Vallitalea longa: one gene and its partner. The protein of the gene in region 2 binds, or shares a complex with, the protein of the main gene of each other region. Links are inferred from orthologs where the notes say so. Each region holds a gene or a part of one and is shown on either strand. Other genes may lie near its edges.

The links.
Region 1: the proteins of secG (region 2) and secY are in contact, whole or in part, in a crystal structure (PDB 5AWW), measured with the Thermus thermophilus proteins. The link is inferred for Vallitalea longa from one-to-one orthologs. Residues at the interface, in WP_223903268.1 of Thermus thermophilus: Tyr5, Ile9, Tyr12, Leu13, Ala16, Leu19, Val20, Val23, Leu24, Gln26, Glu27, Pro28, Gln30, Gly31, Ala32, Asp34, Leu35, Met36, Gly37, Gly38, Ser39, Ala40, Asp41, Leu42, Phe43, Ala45, Arg46, Val48, Tyr53, Thr56; in WP_096411648.1 of Thermus thermophilus: Leu14, Gln16, Arg17, Phe20, Ile34, Pro35, Pro37, Ile72, Arg108, Arg109, Asn112, Gln113, Arg116, Ile117, Ile120, Pro145, Gly146, Trp147, Phe152, Phe155, Val156, Val159, Thr160, Val162, Ala163, Gly164, Ala166, Leu167, Trp170, Glu173.

The regions. Positions count from the first base shown.
Region 1 is NZ_BRLB01000001.1:1,076,199-1,085,754, forward strand. The notes cover bases 263-3,200. They hold secY (preprotein translocase subunit SecY), read right to left. Parts: upstream 2,399-3,200; coding sequence 1,127-2,398; downstream 263-1,126. Other genes in these bases: map (type I methionyl aminopeptidase), read right to left, coding at 263-377; QMG30_RS04635 (adenylate kinase), read right to left, coding at 382-1,026; rplO (50S ribosomal protein L15), read right to left, coding at 2,399-2,839; rpmD (50S ribosomal protein L30), read right to left, coding at 2,872-3,054; rpsE (30S ribosomal protein S5), read right to left, coding at 3,067-3,200. In the rest of the region: more of map, read right to left, coding at 1-262; more of rpsE, read right to left, coding at 3,201-3,576; rplR (50S ribosomal protein L18), read right to left, coding at 3,593-3,961; rplF (50S ribosomal protein L6), read right to left, coding at 3,986-4,519; rpsH (30S ribosomal protein S8), read right to left, coding at 4,618-5,019; QMG30_RS04675 (type Z 30S ribosomal protein S14), read right to left, coding at 5,050-5,235; rplE (50S ribosomal protein L5), read right to left, coding at 5,255-5,794; rplX (50S ribosomal protein L24), read right to left, coding at 5,818-6,153; rplN (50S ribosomal protein L14), read right to left, coding at 6,167-6,535; rpsQ (30S ribosomal protein S17), read right to left, coding at 6,567-6,827; rpmC (50S ribosomal protein L29), read right to left, coding at 6,848-7,057; rplP (50S ribosomal protein L16), read right to left, coding at 7,044-7,484; rpsC (30S ribosomal protein S3), read right to left, coding at 7,484-8,143; rplV (50S ribosomal protein L22), read right to left, coding at 8,159-8,545; rpsS (30S ribosomal protein S19), read right to left, coding at 8,573-8,854; rplB (50S ribosomal protein L2), read right to left, coding at 8,881-9,556. UniProt on the Bacillus subtilis protein: The central subunit of the protein translocation channel SecYEG. Consists of two halves formed by TMs 1-5 and 6-10.
Region 2 is NZ_BRLB01000003.1:63,395-72,864, reverse strand. Bases 2,665-5,516 are described here. They hold secG (preprotein translocase subunit SecG), read right to left. Parts: upstream 4,289-5,516; coding sequence 4,040-4,288; downstream 2,665-4,039. Other genes in these bases: eno (phosphopyruvate hydratase), read right to left, coding at 5,237-5,516; QMG30_RS08225 (PHP domain-containing protein), read right to left, coding at 4,409-5,083; rnr (ribonuclease R), read right to left, coding at 2,665-3,710. In the rest of the region: SsrA-binding protein SmpB, read right to left, coding at 957-1,418; more of rnr, read right to left, coding at 1,557-2,664; more of eno, read right to left, coding at 5,517-6,556; gpmI (2,3-bisphosphoglycerate-independent phosphoglycerate mutase), read right to left, coding at 6,847-8,385; tpiA (triose-phosphate isomerase), read right to left, coding at 8,477-9,226; QMG30_RS08205 (phosphoglycerate kinase), read right to left, coding at 9,253-9,470. UniProt on the Bacillus subtilis protein: Involved in protein export. Participates in an early event of protein translocation.

The DNA of each region.
Region 1 (9,556 bases), on a different replicon or contig from region 2:
TCAATAAGGTTTCTAGCTTCTTCGCTTATTTCACCAACACCATGTGTTCTAGCAGCATCGCCGTGATACCCATTATAATAAGCTCCAATATCCAAACTTATTATATCGCCTTCTTTTAAAATTCTTTTCTTACATGGAATACCATGCACAACCTCTTCATTAATAGAGGCACAAATGCTAGCTGGATAACCGTTATAATTTTTAAAAGACGGAATGGCATTTTTGCTTAGAATATACTTTTCAGCAGCCCTATCCAGGTCAAGTGTAGATATTCCTGGTTTTATCATTGATTCTAGTAATTCATGAGTTTCAGCTACTATTTTACCTGCTTTTCTCATGATTGCTATTTCTTCGTCGGTTTTAATTGTTATTGACATATACTTACGCTCCTAAAATTTCTACAATACTCTTAGTAACATCATCAATGTCAACTGTTCCATCAACAGTTATTAAGATATTTTTTGCTTCATAATAGTCTATTAATGGACTAGTTTGTTTGTGATAAACATCTAGTCTTTTGAGTACTGTCTCTTCTTTATCATCATCTCTAAGTATCAGTTCTCTCGTACAGTTATCACAAATATTTTCCTTTTTTGGTGGATTATACTTTATATGATAAGTTGCACCGCAATTTAGACATGCCCTTCTACCAGACATTCTTCTTACTATATTTTCATCAGGCACATCAATATTGATTGCATAATTAATTTTAGTCTTCATAGATTTTAGTGCTTCATCTAAACTTTCAGCTTGAGGAATTGTTCTTGGAAAGCCATCTAATATGAAACCTTCTTTACAATCTTCTTGTAAAAGTCTATCAGCAACTATATCTACAACCAACTCATCTGGAACCAATAAGCCTTTGTCTATATATCCTTTAGCTTTTATTCCAAGATCAGTTTTGTTTTTTATATTATCTCTAAAGATATCACCTGTTGAAATGTGCGGAATATTATATTTCGCTGCTACCCTTTTTGCTTGTGTTCCTTTTCCAGCACCAGGAGCACCTAACATAATTAATCTCATTTTATAACCTCCAAAGTTTATGCAAGTCATAGATTATAGTTGTTTAGATTTAGAATGAAGATAGAATATTATTTTCTTACTTCATTCTTAATCTATTCATCTATGCATTTAAAAAACCTTTATAATGTCTCATAACCATTTGGGATTCAATTTGTTTAATTGTCTCAAGTGCAACACCTACAACGATAATAAGTGATGTACCACCAAATGTAACATTCATAGCGAATGCTTTTGATAATATTACTGGAAGTAAAGCTATAAGTGCTAAAGCTAAAGCTCCAATCAATACTATTTTATTAAGTACATTTGTCATATAATCAATAGTTGGCTTTCCTGGTCTGATACCTGGAACAAAGCCACCATTCTTTTTCATGTTATTAGCAACTTCAATTGGATTAAATATAATTGAAGTATAAAAATAAGCAAAGAATAGTATCAATACAAAATATAAAATAGCTCCGGACCAATTAGTGATATTGAGGAAATTAATTACAGAAGCCCAAAATCCTTCAGGTTCTCCAAAGAATCTTGTTATTGTTCCAGGAAACTGTAATAAAGATGAAGCAAAGATAACTGGAATAACTCCTGCCATATTTACTTTTAATGGTATATGTGTAGATTGTCCACCATATACTTTTCTTCCTTGCATTCTCTTAGCATATTGAACCGGAATTCTTCTTTCACCAAGTTGTATTAATACAACAAACGCAACCATTAGTACATATATGATTAATAATATAATTACAGGAATTAATTTGTTAGCATCTGTAGCATATTCATATAATGATTGAGTTCCATATGGTAATCTTGATATTATATTAATAAAGATAATTAATGAAATACCATTTCCTACACCTTTTACTGTTATTTGTTCTCCAACCCACATTAAGAAGGCAGTACCAGCAGTCATTGCAGTAACAGCTATAATGACTGATATTATATTATAATCGTAGAATAATGTTCTTCCAAGTCCAATTGAAATAGCAATTGATTGTAATAAAGCTAATATAATAGTACCGTATCTTGTAAGTTTTGCAATTTTCTTACGTCCTTCTTCTCCTTCTTTTTGCATTTCTTCAAGTTTTGGAACTGCAATAGTAAGAAGGTTCATGATGATTGATGATGTAATGTATGGAGTAATACCCATAGCAAACAATGTCATATCTTTGAACGCACCACCGGAAAATGCATTAAACATTTGGAATAGGCCACTATCATCTGCTTGATTAAACATTTGTTGAACAACTTCAGGATTAATTAATGGTATCCTAATATGTGCTCCTATACGGATAGCAAAAAACATTAACATAGTGTATATTATCTTTTTTCTTAAATCAGGTACTTTAAATGCATCACGAAGTGTTTTAAACATCTAAACCACCTCTGCTTTCCCGCCAGCGGCTTCGATTTTTTCAATTGCTGTTTTGCTAAATGCATTAGCTTTTACAGTAAGTTTCTTAGTTAAATCGCCATTGCCTAATATTTTAACACCGTCTCTAGGATTTTTAACAACGCCTTGTTCAATTAAAGTTTCAACAGATACTGTTGCATCTGCTTCGAATCTATTCAAGACATCAACATTAATTCCAACGATTTCTTTTGAGTTTCTACAAGTAAAACCTCTTTTTGGAAGTCTTCTATATAATGGCATTTGACCCCCTTCAAATCCAAGTCTTACGCCACCACCTGAACGAGATTTTTGTCCATTTTGTCCTCTTCCTGCAGTCTTACCGTTTCCAGAAGCATGACCTCTTCCTTTTCTGAAACTTGCTCTCTTTGAACCTTTTGCTGGTTTTAATTCTGTCAAATTCATGCTGTTACACCTCCTTGCTTATTTTAACCCGATTAAACTTCTTCTACTTTTACTAAATGTTGTATAGCATTGACCATACCTCTAATTGCTTCATTATCTTTTTGTTCAACAGTTTTATGAAGTTTAGTTAAGCCTAAAGCTTCTGCTGTTTTTCTATGTTTAGGAATGGCTCCAATTGTGGATTTAACTAAAGTAATTCTTAATTTATTTGCCATCTTGGTTCCCTCCTATCCTAAAAGCTCTTCAATTGATTTTCCACGAAGTTTTGCTACTTCTTCAGGAGTTTTAAGTCCGTCAAGTCCTGCAACAGTAGCTGTTACTACATTATTTTTATTATTTGATCCTAATGATTTTGTTCTGATATTCTTAATTCCTGCAAGTTCAAGTACGGCACGAGCAGGTCCACCAGCTATAACACCTGTTCCTTCTGGTGCTCTTTTCATTAAGACGGAAGCACTTCCGAATTTACCGATAAAATCGTGAGGAATACTACCATTTTCATCTATAGGAACTTCAATAAGTCTTTTCTTAGCGTCGTCGATACCTTTACGAATAGCATCAGGAATTTCTGTAGCTTTTCCTACACCTGCGCCTACATGCCCATTCTCATCTCCGACCACTACTAAAGCTGCAAAACGGAAGTTACGACCTCCCTTTACTACCTTAGTAACACGTCTTATTGATACTACTTTTTCTCTTAGATCTAGCTTACTAGCATCAATCATTGTACGCTTCATGCTTTTACCTCCTTACTTAGAATTTTAATCCAGCTTCTCTTGCTGAATCTGCTAATGCTTTTACTTTACCTTGATAAATGTATCCGCCTCTATCAAAAATTACTTCTTTGACACCTTTTTCTACAGCTCTTTTAGCAACAGTTTCTCCAACAAGAGTTGCTGCAGCTACATTATTAGTTTTTTCTAAATTACTTTTAATGTCTTTTTCTACTGTAGAAGCAGCTGCTAAAGTATGACCTGTTAAGTCATCAATAACTTGCGCATACATATGTTTGTCACTTCTAAAAACCACTAAACGAGGTCTTTCTGAAGTACCAGTAATATTATTACGTAATCTTCTATGCTTCTTAACACGGACTTTAGTTCGTGATGTTTTCTTTATCATGGATTTCACCCCTTTACTATTTTACTATTTACCAGTTTCTTTACGTCTAATAACTTCATTAGCGTATTTGATTCCTTTGCCTTTGTATGGCTCAGGTGGTCTCTTAAATCTTATTTCCGCTGCGTATTGACCTACTCTTGCTTTGTCAATTCCTTTTACGATAATAACATTTTGTCCTTCTACAACTGCTTCAAGACCTTCTGGATCTTCCATTTCAACTGGATGTGAATATCCTAAAGATAATACTAATTTCTTTCCTTTTTTCTGTGCTCTATAACCAACACCATTGATCTCTAATTTCTTTTCGTAACCTTTAGTTACTCCTTCAATCATGTTTGCAACTAGAGTTCTAGTTAAACCATGTAATGATTTCATTTTCTTTAAATCATTTGGTCTATTTACAACTACTTGGTTTTCTTCTTTAGAAATTAACATTTCTTTTGGTAATTGTTGTTCTAAAGTACCTTTTGCCCCTTTAACAGTGACATAGTTGCTCTCTGTAACACTTACTTCCACTCCTGCTGGGATCTCTACAGGTAATTTACCAATACGTGACATGCTTGCACCTCCTCGGATTAAATACCTTTGCTTATTATTATAAGCAAAGCTTCATCCATTTTATTATATTTTATAAGTCTATTTTTCCAGATTAATAATTACCAAATAAAAGCAATTACTTCTCCACCTACATTTTGTTTTCTAGCTTCTTTATCAGTAATGATTCCTTTATTAGTTGAGATGATAGCAGTTCCAAGTCCACCTAAAACTTTTGGTAACTCATCTTTGCCTGCATATACTCTAAGTCCAGGTTTAGAAATTTTCTTAATTCCTGCGATTACTTTTTCATTTTTATCTCTACCATATTTCATTTCAACACGGATTGTTTTAATTAAACCGTCTTCTATTAATTTATATCCTTTAACGTACCCTTCATTTACTAAAATATCAGCAACTGCTTGCTTCATTTTTGAAGCAGGTACATCTACAAAATCATGTTTAGCAGTATTTCCATTACGGATTCTTGTTAACATATCTGCGATTGGATCACTCATTGTCATAATTTGTGGCCTCCTTCCTATTACTAAATCTTACCAACTAGCTTTTTTAACACCTGGGATTTGTCCTTTGTACGCTAATTCACGGAAACAGATTCTACATATTCCATATTTTCTTAAATATCCGTGAGGTCTTCCACATATTCTACAACGATTATAAGCTCTTGATGAAAATTTTGGCTTACTTTGTTGTTTAATTTTCATTGATGTTTTTGCCATTTAATCGATTCCCTCCTTATTATTTTTTAAAAGGCATTCCGAATAATGTTAATAATTCACGAGCTTCTTCATCAGTCTTAGCTGTAGTAACGAAGATAATATCCATACCTCTAACTTTATCAACTTTATCATATTCGATCTCAGGAAAGATTAATTGCTCTTTTATACCTAAAGCATAGTTACCTCTACCATCAAACGCGTTAGGGTTAACACCTCTGAAGTCTCTAACTCTTGGTAGAGCTAAGTTAATTAGACGATCAGCAAAATCATACATTCTGCTTCCTCTAAGTGTAACTTTACATCCGATTGGCATACCTTCTCTTACTTTGAAAGCTGCAACAGATTTTTTAGCTTTTGTAATCACAGGCTTTTGACCAGCAATTATTGTTAAATCACTAACAGCAGAATCAAGGATCTTACGATTCTCTTTAGCTTCTCCAACGCCCATGTTTATAACTATTTTTTCTATCTTAGGTACAGCCATTTTATTTTTATAGTTAAATTTTTTCATCATAGCATCTACAATTTCATTATTGTAAATTTCTTTTATTCTACTCACGCTAGTTAGCCTCCTCTCTACTATTAATCTATAACTTCACCTGTTGATTTAGCTACTCTATATCTAACATTTTTAGTACGTCCATCTCTATCTTCTTTAACGATTTTAGTACCTAATCTTGTAGGTTTTCCTTTATGAACATACATTACTTTTGAAGCATTTAATGCAGATTCTTGGTGAATGATACCACCTTGTTGATTAGCAGCACTTGGTTTTGTATGTTTTGTAACCATGTTAACGCCTTCAACAATTACTTTACCATTTTTTCTATCTACAGTTAAAATCTTTCCTTCTTTTCCTTTGTCTTTTCCGGAAATAACTTTAACAGTATCACCTGATTTAAGTTTAGTCTTATACAATTACTACACCTCCCTATAGTACTTCTGGTGCTAATGATAGGATTTTCATGTATTTTTTCTCTCTTAACTCTCTAGCAACAGGTCCAAAAATACGAGTTCCTTTTGGTGTTTTATCATCTTTGATTATAACTGCTGCATTTTGATCAAATTTGATATATGAACCATCTTTACGACGTGCACCTTTTTTAGTTCTAACTACTACAGCTCTTACTACTTCACCTTTTTTAACAACGCCACCTGGTGTTGCATCTTTAACAGTAGCAACTATTACATCTCCAATGTTAGCATATCTTCTAGTTGATCCGCCTAATACTCTTATGCAAAGTATCTCTTTTGCACCTGTATTATCCGCAACCTTAAGTCTAGATTCTTGTTGGATCATTAGATGAACCTCCTTTCAGCAAATACAAAACTTATTTTGCTTTTTCTAATATTTCTATTAATCTCCATCTTTTATCTTTTGATAATGGTCTTGTTTCCATAACACGTACTCTATCGCCAATGCCGCATTCATTTTTTTCATCATGGGCTTTTAATTTGTAAGTTCTTTTTACAACTTTACCATATAATGGATGTTTTACATTATTCTCAACAGCTACAACTACTGTTTTATCCATTTTATCACTAACTACTCTACCAACACGAACTTTTCGTAGATTCCTTTCTTCAGCCAATTGAACTCCTCCTTTCAAGGTTATCTAGCAACCTTTAATTGCTCAGTTATAATTGTTTGAATTCTAGCTATATTTCTTCTAACCTCTTTTATTCTACCTGTATTATCTAATTGGTTAGTCGCATTTTGAAATCTTAGGTTAAATAATTCTTTTTTTGCAGTAACTAAATCTTCATTAAGTTCTGCTGCAGATTTATTTCTTAATTCTTCAATATATTTAGTTGACTTCACAATTATCACCGCCTTCTAGCTCTGCACGAGAATAAATTTTACATTTACATGGTAACTTGTGCATAGCAAGTCTTAATGCTTCTTTAGCCAATTCATCTTCAACTCCAGCAATTTCGAACATTACACGGCCTGGTTTTACTACTGCCACCCAATATTCAGGTGATCCTTTTCCTTTACCCATTCTTGTTTCAGCAGGTTTTGCTGTAACTGGTTTATCAGGGAAAATTTTAATCCATACTTTACCACCACGTTTGATATAACGAGTCATAGCAACACGGGCAGCTTCTATTTGATTAGATTTTATCCAACAAGGCTCTAATGCAACAATACCATATTCACCGTAGTTAATTTTATTTCCTCTTAACGCTTTACCTTTCATGTTACCACGAAATTGTTTACGGCGTTTAACTCTCTTTGGAATTAACATTACTTCCCTCTCCCTTCTTTCTTAGTAACTTGACCAGGAAGAACTTCGCCATTATAGATATATATCTTTACACCGATTTTTCCATATACTGTATTTGCTTCAGCAAATCCATAATCGATATCTGCACGAAGTGTTTGTAGAGGAATTGTTCCCTCATTATAAGATTCTGTACGAGCCATTTCTGCTCCACCTAAACGTCCTGAACAGATAGCTTTGATACCTTTTGCTCCTGCTTTCATTGTTCTACCCATTGATTGTTTCATAGCTCTACGGAAAGAAACACGATTTTCAAGTTGAAGAGCAATGTTTTCAGCTACTAATTGAGCGTCTTTTTCTGGTCTTTTTACTTCTACTATATTAACAATTACTTTGCTGGCTGTCATTTTTTGTAATTCAGTTCTTAATTTTTCAATTGATGAACCGCCTTTACCAATAACGATACCAGGTTTAGCTGTATGAATGTTGATTTTTACTCTTTCTGATGCTCTCTCGATTTCGATTCTAGATACACCAGCTGAATATAATTTCTTCTTGATATATGTTCTTAATTTATTGTCTTCTATTAAAAGGTCTGCAAAATCTTTTTCTGCGTACCACTTTGCATCCCAGTCTTTAATAATTCCGACTCTTAATCCATGTGGGTTAACTTTTTGTCCCATTCTTTCCCTCCTTATCTATCTTTCGTTAAGAATGATTGTGATGTGACTAGATTTCTTCTCTATTCTATACGCTCTACCTTGTGCTCTTGGTCTGATTCTCTTCATTGTAGGTCCCTTGTTAGCAAAAGCTTCTTCAACGTATAATTTAGCTGGATCTAATCCACTGTTGTTTTCCGCATTAGCTATAGCTGATTTCAATAATTTCTCTATAATTCTAGCACCATTTCTAGGTGTATAATTTAAAATACCTACGGCTGATCCTACATCTTTTCCTTTGATTGTATCAAGAACAATTTTAGCTTTTGTTGGTGATACTCTAGCATAAGATACTTTTGCTTTAGGTCTAGTATCTTTGTTAGCATTTCTTTCTCTTTTTATCTGACTTCTATGCCCTTTAGCCATTATAAATTAGCCTCCTTCCATACTGCATTAACGTACTTTTGATTTCTTTTCTTCTCTTCCGTGACCTCTATAAGTTCTTGTTAGCACGAATTCTCCTAATTTATGTCCTATCATATCTTCGCTTATATAAACAGGCACATGTCTTCTTCCATCATGAACTGCAATAGTATGACCTAGCATTTCAGGGAAAATAGTGGAACGTCTTGACCATGTTTTAATTACTTGTTTATCGCCTTTTTCATTTAATGCTCTTACTTTATTTAATAAGTGTGCATCTGCGAAAGGTCCCTTTTTAAGTGAACGAGCCATTAACTCAAACCTCCTTTTAGTGGTTATTATTTATTACTTCCACGTCTTCTTATAATATATTTATTAGAATGCTTATTTTTCTTTCTAGTTTTATAACCAATTGTTGGTTTACCCCAAGGTGTCATTGGACTTGGACGACCGATAGGAGCTCTACCTTCTCCACCACCATGTGGATGGTCATTAGGGTTCATAACAGAACCACGAACTGTAGGACGAATACCCATATGACGTTTACGTCCAGCTTTACCAACTGTTATAAGTTCATGATCAATATTTCCAACTTGACCTATTGTAGCTTTACAAAGTATAGGAACTACTCTCATTTCTCCTGATGGCAATCTAAGTGTAGCATATTTTCCTTCTTTTGCCATAAGTTGAGCAACATTACCAGCAGAACGAACTAATTGTCCACCTTTACCTGGTTTCATTTCAATGTTATGAATACTAGAACCAACTGGAATGTCTTTTAATTGTAATGCATTACCGATTCTAATCTCAGCTTCTGAACCACTCATTACTTTATGACCAACTTTTAATCCGTTTGGTGATAGGATGTAACGTTTTTCACCATCTGCATATTGGATTAAAGCAATATTAGCTGAACGGTTTGGATCATATTCAATAGCTATTACTTTACCTTGAATACCATCTTTGTTTCTTTTGAAATCTATCATTCTATATTTAATCTTAGACCCGCCACCA
Region 2 (9,470 bases):
ATCAAAGGCTTATATTCCATTAAAATTCAATAAAAAAACTGGATCAAGTGGTATAGAGGGAGGAAATAAAGAATATATAAGATACTAGTGTAGTGCTTAAAAAAGCAAACGGAAATGCAACAACAAAGATATAAACAAAGAAGTCTTAGATAATATAGTCATTGAACAAATTGGAAAAGAAATAACGCAAAATATCGATACACTTACTAATAATATATTTGAATATTTCCAATATAAAATCCGGGAAACCAACAATAATCTAGAGATATTTAATAAAAAAATAAAAGAAATTAACATAATGATAAATCGTATTTTTAATGCTATTAAAAATAAAATCTAATTATGGATCAAAAATTACTAGGCGTGTAATAAAAAACTACCTAGTAGAACATAAGAATATTAAAGGCAAACCATATAAATACAAAAAAGATAGTTAACTCTTTTGTAAAAAGAATAACCATCTTTAAAATGTAGTTGATAGATTTAATTGTAACTTTGTTTAATGGAGGTGAGGGGAATCGAACCCCTGTCCGAAAATCCATCCATCCGAGTATCTCCCATTACAGTCGCTAATTTAACATTCCCTCCATCTAACGCCTAACGACAGGCTGTAGACTTTAGTAGCTTCATAAGATCTTTCTCTTCCTCAAAGCTTTGGAATCGAAGTTGCCCGTTCATCTTTGTGCCTCAGTCTTAGCTACGGGACACTAAGGTGAGACAGCTACCTAATTAGGCAGCAAATGCGAAATTATTATTATTTTCGTCTGCGTTTAATTTAATTTACCAGGTTGATGACGCAGGCCCAGTGATCTGCGAATGGCTGCTCGTACTTCTGTGATCCCCGTCGAAACCAGTACACCCCCGTATATGATAATTAAGATTCATAGTAAATAAATGCTAAATATCTTATTTATTGCTATTAATCTTAAATTATTAACTGGGTTTGTTGTAATTTATTATAAATTACTAACTTTAAACTTTTTCTCTGCTTCACGACGTTGGTCTTTCTTAGCAATATCTTGGCGTTTATCATACTTCTTCTTACCTTTTGCTATACCAATCTCAACTTTTACTAAACTACCTTTTAAATAGACTTTTAATGGAACAATAGTATAACCTTTAGTAGCAACAGCACCTTGAATCTTATTGATTTCATATCGATTCAATAAAAGTTTTCTTGTCCTGAGAGGATCTTTATTAAATATATTACCTTTTTCATAAGGACTAATATGCATATTTAAAATAAATAACTCTCCATCAATATTCTTAATAAAACTTTCCTTTACACTGCATTTGCCCATTCTAAGGGATTTTACTTCAGTACCTATTAATACTATTCCTGCTTCATAGGTATTTTCAATAAAATAATCATGCCATGCTTTTTTGTTTTGTGCTATTAATTTATAGTTATTTGCCATAATATCACCACCATTACTTGCCGTGAGATATATTATATCATAAATTATAATTATTGCAAGTAATGTGATGATGAAATTTGTACAACTTATTACATAAATATATTAATTTTACATTTTTTAACAATTTTTTATAAAATTCTATTCTTCTTCATTAGATTCTTCTTCGACTAATTCAAAATCAATAGTTCTTTCAATTTTATTGACACTAGTAACGGATATTTCAACAGTATCTCCCATTCTGTATATTTTACTTGTATGCTCACCTATAAAAATATGCTTTTGATCATCAAAGATATAATAATCGTCATCTAAAGTTGTCACATGAACAAGTCCTTCAACAGTATTAGGTAATTCCACATATAATCCCCATGCAGTAACACCAGATATGACCCCTTCAAATTTTTCACCTAAATGTTTTTCCATATACTGAACTTTTTTAAGTTTTATTGTTTCTCTTTCAGCTTCTTCAGCTGTTCTTTCTGCCTCTGAAGTTTGTTTAGTTACATTAGGTAATATAGCATTGTAGTGTCTTATACGTTTATCTTCTATCTTACCATTCAGATTCTCTTTGATGATTCTATGGATCTGCAAATCTGGATATCTTCTAATAGGTGAAGTAAAGTGAGTATAATACTTAGTCGCTAGACCATAATGTCCATCACCTGTTACAGTATAGCAAGCTCTTTTCATTGAACGTAAGGCTAATCTACTGATTATGCCCTCCTCTGGTTTCCCTTCAACTTCAATCAAAAGTTTTTGAATCTCTTTTGGATGTATTTCTCCCTCTCCTTTTATATTATATCCGAAATTGTGTATAAAAGAAGCAAGTGCAGAAACCCTTTCAGGATCTGGTTCTTCATGAGTTCTATAAACAAATGGAAGTTCCTGCCAGTAATAATCTTCTGCTATTGTCTCATTAGCTAACAACATAAATTCTTCAATGATTCTTGTAGCCACATTTCTGTCATATGGTATGATATCTATAGGTTCACCTTTTTCATTGAGAATTACTTTAGCTTCTGGGAAATCAAAATCTATTGAACCTCTTCTTTTCCTTTTTGCTCTAAGAACAGAAGCCAGTTCTTCCATATTCTCGAACATCTTAATGAAATCTTTGTATTCAGTGACCACATTAGGGTCTTTGTCAACTAATATTTTTTTAACATTAGTATACGTCATTCTCCTATCAACATTAACTAAAGTCTCAGCTATCTTATGATTTATCACATTACCTTTACTATCTATATCCATAATACAAGAAAGTGCTAAACGGTCTACCCCCATATTTAATGAACAAATCCCATTAGATAACTTATGAGGTAACATAGGTATTACTCTATCAACTAGATATACGCTGGTTCCTCTACGTAATGCTTCTGTATCAAGAGGAGAACCTTCTGTAACATAATTTGTTACATCCGCAATATGAACTCCTAGAGTAAATGTATTATCATCATTTTTCTGTATTGTTATAGCATCATCAAGATCTTTTGCATCTTCTCCATCTATTGTAACCATCTGCACATCTCTAAGGTCCAATCTACCTTCTGTATCTTCTTTTAATACTTCAGATGGTATATATTCAAGTTGATTCATTACTGTATCTGGAAATTGCATAGGTAATTCAAAACTTCTAACTATAGATAGAATATCCGTGCCAGGATCATTTATATGACCTATTATCTCTACTATTTCTCCTTCTGGATTTCTTCTTTCATTACCCCAATCGGTTATCTTAACAACTACTTTATGTCCAGAAACAGCACCTTTACTCTTACTTTTTGAAATAAAAATATCCTTAGTGAACTTCTTGTTATCAGCAATAACAAATCCAAAGTTTCTACTTTTATCATACATTCCAATAACATCACTATCATTACGTTTGATAATTTTTATTATCTCCCCTTCTTTACGCTTACCTCTGGCATCTCTCTTAATGAGTTTTACAGCAACCATATCATTATTAAAAGCACCATTAACGTATGAAGCAGGAATGAAAATATCTTGTTCTTCGCCTTCAATCTCAACAAATCCAAAACCTTTAGCATGCGCAATAAACTTACCAACTATCATATTTACTGCTTCAGGTCTTGCGTATTTACCTCTCTTTGTTTTTATGAGTTTTCCACTAGCTATTAATTCCTGAAGTACTTCTTCTAACATATTTCTTTTTTCAGCATCTCCATTTATACCTAATAGAATTCCTAGTTCTTTAATTTTCATTGGTTTATAATCTTTATGATTAATTATGTCTAGTATGACTTGTCTTTTTTCTTCAATTGTATTCTCCATATTTCACCTTCATTAATTTATTTTTATTCTTGACTAAAAATTCATCTTTCAACCAATTTACTCAACCTTCATTATTTATATAGTTAAGCAAGATTTTTACTTATAGTATTTGTTAAATCTATTTTTATTATTTATCTAAAACCAATCCATTTATAATTTCTCAATTTTCCCACTTTAATATTTTACACTTAAAAGCTAATTAAAATGTCTGCAAACCAACCTGAAAATTTACTTGCATCAAGTTAAAAATAAGTAAATTAGGTAATATTAGCCATAGAAACATATTAATAAAAAAACACCCTGCTTCGCTGCAAAGTGCTTTATATATATTATTGGTATTTGATTAGTAAACTTAATACTATTGATAAAACAATAAAAAGTATTGCGCCAATTCTAGTAAGTTTTTCTAGTTTTCCTTCCATAGAACGAGCTTTGTTTTTACCCCAATAAGTTTCAGCAGCTCCACCAATCGCACCTGATAATCCTGCTGCTTTTCCTTTTTGCAAAAGCACTACAGAAATCAATCCAATGCATAAAACAAAATATACTATCTCAACAATTATTATTAATGCTCCCACGGTTACACCTCCTAAAGTTTAACACTAGTATTTTATCACAAACTATATATTAATTCAACTATTATATTATTCTTGAAAAATAGATTAATAAATTAGACTTGACTAGCAAGGTGTTAATCTCTATCCTTTAAATAAAGTATAATTCTTTGATTTTAATATCACCAATAGCTCTTCATTAGTTGTAATTCTAGTTGAAACAAATATACCTCCTCTATTTTCATCACCTGGATCATGATAATCAGAACCAGATATCATAGGCATATCATTATCTTTTGCTATTTTTTCTATTTCGTTATTATGTGAATCATGTCTTGGATTGCCGTTATGTACTTCAATTCCATCTAAAAGAGTTATATCTGCCAAATAACAATACTTCCTTAATGGATGAGCTTGATATAATAGCAAATCATTTTCTCTGCAAAATTCACTTAGACCTGTAATTCCTAATTCTAGAATATCAGTATTACTTCTCAATAGTTCTTCTGTTATACCATATATCAGATAATCATTAGTTTTATCGCCTTCTGCTTTAAAAGCAAGTTCTATCCCCAACAACACGTCTATATCATATTTTTCACCTTCGCTATAAGCTAATTTATATCCTTTCAGATAATCATCTATTTTTTCATCCCATGTCAAATACTCACTATTATCAAAAAATGAAGGTCTATAATGATCAGTTACAACAACTCCTGAATAACCATTCTCCTTATATATTTTTATCATGTCTTTTGCAGATACATTACCACATGGACTGGTTTCTTTCGTATGTACATGTAAATCATATTTATACACTGTATTTCACCTTCTTTATGTATAGAAAATCAAGTTAATTATCGTACAGCTTCCTTAGCACATATGAAAACGCTCTTATTTCATATGTTAAAAAAGTAGTACTTTTCATATAAGATAAAATAAAGACCTCGAATAATCGAGGTCTATTACATTTTATTTATCTTTTAAATTAAACCAAGCATCAAGTCCTCTGAATTCAGCCGCATCTTCTAATTCTTCTTCAATTCTTAATAATTGATTATATTTAGCAACACGGTCAGATCTACAAGGTGCCCCAGTCTTAATTTGTCCTGCATTCGCTGCTACAACTATATCAGCGATAGTATTGTCTTCTGTTTCACCAGAACGGTGTGAAACAACTGCTGTATAACCTGCTCTATTAGCCATCTCTATAGCATTAAATGTTTCAGTTAGTGTACCTATTTGATTAACTTTTATTAAGATGGAGTTAGCTACACCTAGTTCGATTCCTTTTGATAATCTATCAGTATTTGTTACGAATAGATCATCACCAACTAACTGTATTCTTTCTCCTACTCTTTCAGTTAATAATTCCCATCCTTCCCAATCTTCTTCATCTAAACCATCTTCTATTGAAATGATAGGGAACTTATTGATAAGGTCTTCATAATAATCAACTAATTCTTCAGCTGTTCTTATTACTTCTTCACCTTTCATCTTGCTTTCACCTGGGAAGTGATACTTACCAGTTTCTTTGTTATATAATTCAGATGCAGCAACATCTAATGCAATTCTTATGTCATCACCTGGTTTATACCCAGCTCTTTCAATAGCATCCATGATAATCTGTATAACTTCTTCTGATGTAGCTAAATCAGGTGCAAATCCACCTTCATCACCAATGCTAGTTGCTAGACCTTTTTCCTTTAAAACTTTTTTAAGATTGTGATATACTTCAGAACACATTCTTAAGGCTTCTTTAAAAGATTTTGCTCCTACTGGCATAATCATGAATTCTTGTATATCAACTGTATTATCTGCATGCTCTCCACCATTTAGAATGTTCATCATTGGTACAGGCATAACTTTTGCATTGAATCCACCTAAATATTGATATAATGAAACACCGACAGCTTCTGCTGCTGCTTTTGCAACTGCCATTGAAACTCCAAGTATAGCATTAGCTCCTAATTTACCTTTATTATCAGTTCCATCTAGTTCTATTAATTTCTTGTCAATTCTAACTTGGTCTAATGCATTCATTCCTATTATTTCTTCTGCAATAATGTTATTAACATTATCTACTGCGTTTTCTACACCTTTACCCATGTAGCGGTCGCCACCATCTCTAAGTTCAACTGCCTCAAAAGCTCCTGTTGATGCTCCTGAAGGTACTGCTGCTCGTCCTAAATATCCATCTTCTGTCACTACTTCTACTTCTACTGTTGGGTTAGCTCTTGAGTCAAGTATTTCTCTTGCATAAACATCAATAATTTCTACAAAACTTTTCATACTTTTTCTCCTTTCAATATCTATTAAAAAATATATTAGTTAAAGGTAAACATTCAATATATGATAATATCCAGAGAACAAAAGAGGCTATGCCTCGTTCCGCAAGCGAATTTATCGTTAGGAAAATTTCCTTGACGCATATGAAAACGCTTCTATTTCATATGCTAAAAAAGTAGTACCTTCCTATAAGATAAAAAATTAAGTCAACATATATTATCTCTCATAAGATAAATCTTATACATTATTTTACCCATAATAATATCTTATTAATACTTTTAAAGTAGTTAAGGCTATTTATTTTTTAATAAAGATTCACCCGTCATTTCAGCTGGTTTTTCAACTTCCATCAATTCTAGTAACGTAGGTGCGATATCAGCTAATTTTCCACCTTCTCGTAGTGTAACATTCTCTTTATAGTTAACTAAGATAAATGGAACTGGATTAGTTGTATGAGCAGTAAATGGCTGTCCTGTTTTATAATCAACTAATTGTTCTGAGTTTCCGTGATCGGCACAGATAAACATTTGACCATCTACTTCAAGTAAAGCATCAAGTGTTCTTCCAACACATGTATCTACAGTCTCTACTGCCTTGATTACTGCTTTTTCTATTCCAGTATGACCAACCATATCTGGATTAGCGAAATTGATTATTATAAGGTCATATTTATTGCTCTTGATAGAATTCACAAGATTATCACATACTTCTACTGCACTCATTTCAGGTTGTAAATCATATGTTGCAACTTTTGGTGATGGTACTAATATTCTATCTTCGCCTTTATAAGGTTCTTCGATACCACCATTGAAGAAGAATGTTACATGAGCGTATTTTTCTGTTTCAGCTAATCTAAGTTGCTTTAAGCCTTTATTAGAAATATACTCTCCTAATGTATTTTGAAGCATAACTTTATGGAAAGCTACAATCTTATTAGGTATGGTTACATCATAATCTGTAAAACAAACATATGTTAATTTAAAGAATTCTCTATCGAATTTATCAAATTTCTCATCACAAAAAGCTCTTGTAATCTGTCTAGCTCTGTCAGGTCGGAAGTTAAAACATATTATTGAATCGTTCTCTTTAATAAGTCCAGTAGGTTCACCTTCTGACGTAACAACTGTTGGTAGGACGAATTCATCATATACTTCATCTTGATATGATCCTTGTACAGCTGCTTGGGCACTTTTTGCGAATTTCCCTTCACCTTTAACCATAGCATCATAAGCAAGTTTTTCTCTTTCCCAACGATTATCTCTATCCATAGAATAGTAACGTCCCATTACAGTCGCTATCTTACCAACACCGATTTCTCTCATTTTTTCTTCTAACTCTTCAATATAATCTTTACCTGAAGCTGGAGGTGTATCTCTACCATCTAAAAACGCATGCACAAATACTTTTTCAAGATTATGTTGTTTAGCTAATTTTAACAAAGCATATAAGTGTTTATTGTGAGAGTGTACTCCTCCATCTGATAATAAACCATATAAATGTAATGCTGAGTTATTTTCTTTGCAATTACTGATTGCTGCTAATAGAGCTTCATTTTCAAAGAATCTTCCGTCTTCAATATCTTTAGTGATTCTTGTAAGTTCCTGATATACTATTCTACCAGCACCAATATTAAGATGTCCTACTTCAGAGTTACCCATCTGTCCATGAGGTAATCCAACATCTAGTCCACTTGCAAAACCTTCAACGCATGGATAAGTTTTCATTATCTTATCGATGATAGGTGTATTTGCTAGTTTTACCCCATTAGCTTCAGTCTTTTCATTTAGTCCAAATCCATCTAATATCATTAATACTGTTGGTTTTTTTGCCATTTTATAACTCCTTTACATATATCGAATCAATTACCCTAGTAATATACTTGAAGGTTATGAATAAATTCATAACCTTATATGATAATCATTATTATTTATAATTAACTACTTTACCAAAATCAGCTTTTAAGCTTGCTCCACCAACTAATCCACCATCAATATCTTCCATAGCGAACAGTTCTTTTGCATTACCTGCATTAACACTTCCGCCATATTGAATCCTTACTGCATTAGCTACTTCTTCGTCATATACTTCTTTTACTACTTGACGTATAGCAGCACATACTTCTTCAGCTTGTTGTGATGTAGCAGTCTTTCCAGTTCCTATTGCCCATATTGGTTCGTAAGCTAAAACTACATTTTTAGCATCTTCTTTTGCAACATCTTTTAACGCTACTTTTATTTGAGTTCTGATAAGATCAACTGTAATACCTTGTTCTCTCTGTTCTAATGTTTCACCACAACAGATGATAGGTATTAAACCATGTTCTATAGCTTTTAATACTTTCTTGTTAACTATTTCATTAGTTTCTCCAAAGTACTCTCTTCTTTCAGAGTGACCTAATACAACGTATTTAACTCCTATTTCAGTTAACATGTTTGGAGCAATCTCACCTGTATAAGCTCCTTTTTCTTCATAGTACATATTTTGTGCACCGATTTCAATGTTACTGTCTTTAGTAGCTTCTACAGCTAATACTAAAGATACATAAGGTGTACAAAATACAACATCTACATCATCGTTCTTTACTAATGGTTTTAACTCTTCAATTAAAGCTAATGCTTCTCTTGGAGTCTTATTCATCTTCCAGTTTCCTGCAATAATCATCTTACGCATTATAAAAAACCTCCACATTTATTATATTTTTATTTGTTGTCAGCCGCTGCTACTCCAGGTAATTCTTTTCCTTCTAAGAATTCAAGTGAAGCTCCTCCACCTGTAGAGATATGAGTCATTTTGTCTCCAAATCCAAGTTGGTTAACTGCTGCTGCAGAATCACCACCACCGATTATAGTAGTAGCATCAGTTTCTGCTAAAGCTTTAGCTACAGCAATTGTTCCACCTGCGAAATTTTCAAATTCAA